2 regions of the Ideonella sp. sgz306126 genome follow, and region 2 is predicted to be linked to the other one. Evidence: predicted binding sites of a transcription regulator. Region 2 holds the regulator's gene; the other holds the start of a gene.
What was found. Region 2 encodes HrcA, which represses chaperone genes, less so after heat shock. Its sites were predicted from a motif close to TTAGCACTCNNNNNNNNNGAGTGCTAA; they were not measured.
Positions count from the first base shown of each region.

Region 1 (2,198 bases), 660 kb from region 2:
ACGTCGGCGCCCGCGCCGATCTCAAGTCCGATCTGCTCAAGGAACTGGAGCGCCACAAGAACCAGTTGCTCGGCTACCGGGGCAATCCGAACATCTCCGAAGTGGCCTTGGACGAAGTCATCGGACGCATCGACCATGCCTTCACCGGCCTGAACCAGCTCAACGGCAAGGCTGGCCATTCGCTCAACAGCAACGAATGGCTGACCAGCATCCGCAGCCGCATCAACATCCCGGGCGGCACCTGCGAATTCGACCTGCCGGCCTATTACGCCTGGCAGCAACTGCCTTCGCAGCGCCGCCGAGCCGACCTGGCGCGCTGGATCGACACTCTGGTGCCGTTGGCCGAAGCGCTGCAAGTGCTGCTGCGGCTGCTGCGCGATGCCGGCGCGCCCCACAAGGTGGTCGCCCACGGCGGCCAGTACCAGCAAAGCCTGCCTCAGGGCCGCAGCTACCAATTGCTGCGCCTGCGCATCGACGAAGGCCTGGAACTGGTCCCCGAGATCACCGGGCATCGACTGATGGTGTCCGTGCGCCTGATGAAGGCCGATGGCGAAGGCCGTCTGCGCCCCCACGCTGCGGACGTGGACTTCGACCTGGCGCTGTGCGCCTGACCCCATGACCACGCGCGACCCTCTGCCTGACGGTGCCCCGCGCCGTCCGATCGCCGTGAAATGCCCTGCCTGCGGCGGGCCCAGCGTGTACGCGGCCAGCAACCCCTACCGCCCGTTCTGCAGCGCCCGCTGCCAGGGTCAAGATCTCGGTGCCTGGGCCAGCGAAGGCTACCGGGTTCCGGCAAGGCCCGATCCGGAACCGGACGACGCCACTTTGTAGTTGCCTGGCCTGCGCAGGCCAGGCCTTGAAACCGGGCGGACCCACCCTATAATGCTGTTAGCACTCGACGCAATCGAGTGCTAACACACTCGGTGTCATGGCTCATGCACGGCCGCACCACCAATTGATGTGAATGAGTGCCAACTTCGTTGACACCCAAGATTCAGTCATCCTGTTACAGCTCCAAGGAGATGCAATGAAACTTCGTCCGTTGCACGATCGCGTGATCGTCAAGCGTCTGGAAAATGAAACCAAGACCGCTTCTGGCATCGTGATTCCCGACAATGCCGCCGAAAAGCCCGACCAGGGTGAAGTGCTGTCGGTCGGCCCCGGCAAGCGCAACGACAAGGGCGAACTCGTGGCCCTGAACGTCAAGGTCGGTGACCGCGTGCTGTTCGGCAAGTACTCGGGCCAGACCGTCAAGGTCGATGGCGACGAGTTGCTGGTGATGCGCGAAGAAGACCTGTTTGCCGTGGTCGAAAAGTAAATCGCACAGGCGATTTACTTTCGTCGCAGGCTAACTTGGCAAGGCCAGGTTAAGGGCCAAAGGCCCGGCCGAAGACAGAAGCAGCAAACCTCACATTGAACAACTGAATCCGGAGAATCCAACATGGCAGCAAAAGACGTCATCTTTGGCGCAGACGCCCGTCACCGCATGGTCGAAGGCGTGAACATCCTGGCCAACGCGGTCAAGGTCACGCTGGGCCCCAAGGGCCGCAACGTCGTGCTCGAGCGCTCGTTCGGCGCCCCCACCGTCACCAAGGACGGTGTCTCGGTGGCCAAGGAAATCGAGCTCAAGGACAAGCTCCAGAACATGGGCGCCCAGATGGTCAAGGAAGTCGCTTCCAAGACCTCGGACAACGCGGGCGACGGCACCACCACCGCCACCGTGCTGGCCCAGGCCATCGTGCGCGAAGGCATGAAGTACGTGGCCGCCGGCATGAACCCGATGGATCTGAAGCGCGGCATCGACAAGGCGGTCACCGCCCTGGTCGCCCAGCTGAAGGCCGCCTCCAAGGCCACCACCACGTCCAAGGAAATCGCCCAGGTCGGCACCATCTCGGCGAACAGCGATGCTGACGTCGGCGAGATCATCGCCAAGGCGATGGACAAGGTCGGCAAGGAAGGCGTGATCACCGTCGAAGACGGCAAGTCGCTGGACAACGAGCTCGACATCGTCGAAGGCATGCAGTTCGACCGCGGCTACCTGTCGCCCTACTTCATCAACAACCCGGAAAAGCAGTCGGCGATCCTGGAAAACCCGTTCGTGCTGCTGTACGACAAGAAGGTGTCCAACATCCGCGACCTGCTGCCGACGCTGGAAGCCGTCGCCAAGGCCGGCCGTCCGCTGCTGATCATCGCCGAGG
Region 1 covers NZ_JBVYWP010000001.1:868,298-870,495, forward strand. The annotation lists gene zapD (cell division protein ZapD) at 1-611, shown strand, start outside; gene AC0N04_RS04095 (DNA gyrase inhibitor YacG) at 616-831, shown strand; gene groES (co-chaperone GroES) at 1,028-1,318, shown strand; gene groL (chaperonin GroEL) at 1,442-2,198, shown strand, end outside.
Region 1: the regulator HrcA is predicted to act here: its motif matches at 889-915, upstream of groES (co-chaperone GroES).

Region 2 (2,198 bases):
CCAGGCAGTATTCGAGCAGCGCGATGCCCCACGACACCAACACCGCCTTCCACAGCGGCCAGTCATGGCCGTATTTCAGATGGCCATACCAGGCGAAGGTCATGAAGACGTTGGAGGCGACCAGCAGCAGGACGGTGGGCATAGGGCTTCGATGAAGTCGCGGCAGGCGCACCGGCCGGGCGCACAAGACGCGCCGCAGCGCACCGCGCAGGCGACCGGGTGCTCGCCGCATGAGGATCTTGGTAGGCCGCCCGTGAGTCGAACACGGCACCAACAGATTATGAGTCTGCTGCTCTAACCAACATGAGCTAGCGGCCCGGAGGGGTTGGATTGTAGGCGGCGCGATCCGCCAGGCCCTCAGCGCTGCGACAGTGCGTGGCCCACCAGCTTGGCGGTGATGTCGACGATCTGGATCATGCGGTCGTAGGCCATGCGGGTCGGGCCGATCACCCCCAGCGTACCCACGACGCGGCCGTCGACCTCGTAGGCCGAGGAGACGACCGAGAGTTCCTCGAACGGCACGACCCGGCTCTCGCCGCCGATGAAGATGCGCACCCCTTCGGCCCGGCTGGAGGTGTCGAGCAGGCGCATCAGCTGGGTCTTCTGCTCGAACAAGTCGAACATCTTGCGCAGCGAGCCCATGTCGTGGCCGAAATCCTGCACGCCCAGCAGGTTGCGCTCGCCGCTGACGATGACCTGGTCCTCGTTCTCGGCCATGGCCTCGGTGCCGACCTGGACGGCCGCCTGCATCAGCGTCGCGATCTCGCCGCGCAAGGCGTCGACCTCCCGCCGCACGCGTTCGCGCACCTCTTCGATCGCCAGGCCGGCGTAGTGGGCGTTCAAGTGGTTGGTGGCCTCGACGAGTTCGCTCTGGGTGTGGTCGCGGGCGGTGAAGATGACGCGGTTCTGCACGTCGCCATCGGGCGCGACCAGGATCACCAGCACCCGCTTCTCGCCCAGGCGCATGAACTCGATGTGGTGGAACACGCTGGGCTTCTTGGGGGCGGTCACGACCCCGACGAAGCTCGACAGGTTGGACAGCAGCTGCGCCGCCTGCGCGATCACGCGCTGAGGCTGGTCCGGCTGCAGCGGCTCGTTGGCCGCGGCCATGTCGGCCGGCATGCCGCCCAATTGCATCGGCTGCACCGTCAGCATGGTGTCGACAAACAGCCGGTAGCCGCGCGCCGTGGGCACCCGGCCGGCCGAGGTGTGCGGGCTGACGATCAGGCCCATGTCTTCCAGGTCGGCCATCACATTGCGGATGGTGGCCGGCGACAGCTCCAGCGACGACGCCTTGGCCAGGGTGCGCGAACCCACCGGCTGTCCATCGGCGATGTAGCGTTCGACCAGGGTCTTCAGCAGGGATTTGGCGCGCTCGTCGAGCATGGCCCGCATTGTACGGACAGCCCTGCGGGCCCCTCGCCCGGCACAGGGGCTGTGGTGTAATTCCTCACACCATGCCAACCCGCTTCCGACACGCCGCACTGGTGGGAAAGTACCAATCCCACGGCATCCGGCCGATGCTGGAAGCCATCGCGCAATTCCTGGCCCGCCAGGGGCTGGAAGTCTCGGTCGATCGCGATACCGCCCTCAACACCGACTGGAACGATTTCGGCTCGTTGACGCCGGCCGAGATCGGCCGCCAATGCGACTTGGCGGTGGTGGTCGGCGGCGACGGCACCATGCTGGGCATCGCCCGCGAACTGGCGCGCTACAACATCCCGCTGGTGGGCATCAACCAGGGGCGCCTGGGGTTCATCACCGACGTGCGCGCCGCCGACTGGCAGGAGGCGCTGGGTCCGATCGTGCGCGGCGACTACGAGGAAGAGCGGCGCTCGATGATCGAGGGCGGCATCTGGCGCGACGACGAGCTGATCTTCGAAGGCCTGGCACTCAACGACGTGGTGGTGGGCCGCGGCGCGACCGCCAGCATGATCGAGCTGCGGATCGACGTGGGCGGCGAGTTCGTCGCCAACATGCGCGCCGACGGCCTGATCGTCGCCTCGCCCACCGGCTCCACCGCGTATGCCCTGTCGGCCGGCGGCCCGATCCTGCACCCGGCGATCGGCGGCTGGGTGCTGTTGCCGATCGCCTCGCACACCTTGTCCAACCGGCCCATCGTGCTGCCCGACTCGCAGGAAGTGCAGATCACCATCGTCAACGGTCGCGACAACAGCGCCAATTTCGACATGCACGGC
Region 2 covers NZ_JBVYWP010000001.1:209,570-211,767, forward strand. The annotation lists gene AC0N04_RS00970 (DMT family protein) at 1-142, opposite strand, end outside; tRNA gene AC0N04_RS00975 (tRNA-Ile) at 241-318, opposite strand; gene hrcA (heat-inducible transcriptional repressor HrcA) at 358-1,386, opposite strand; gene AC0N04_RS00985 (NAD kinase) at 1,458-2,198, shown strand, end outside.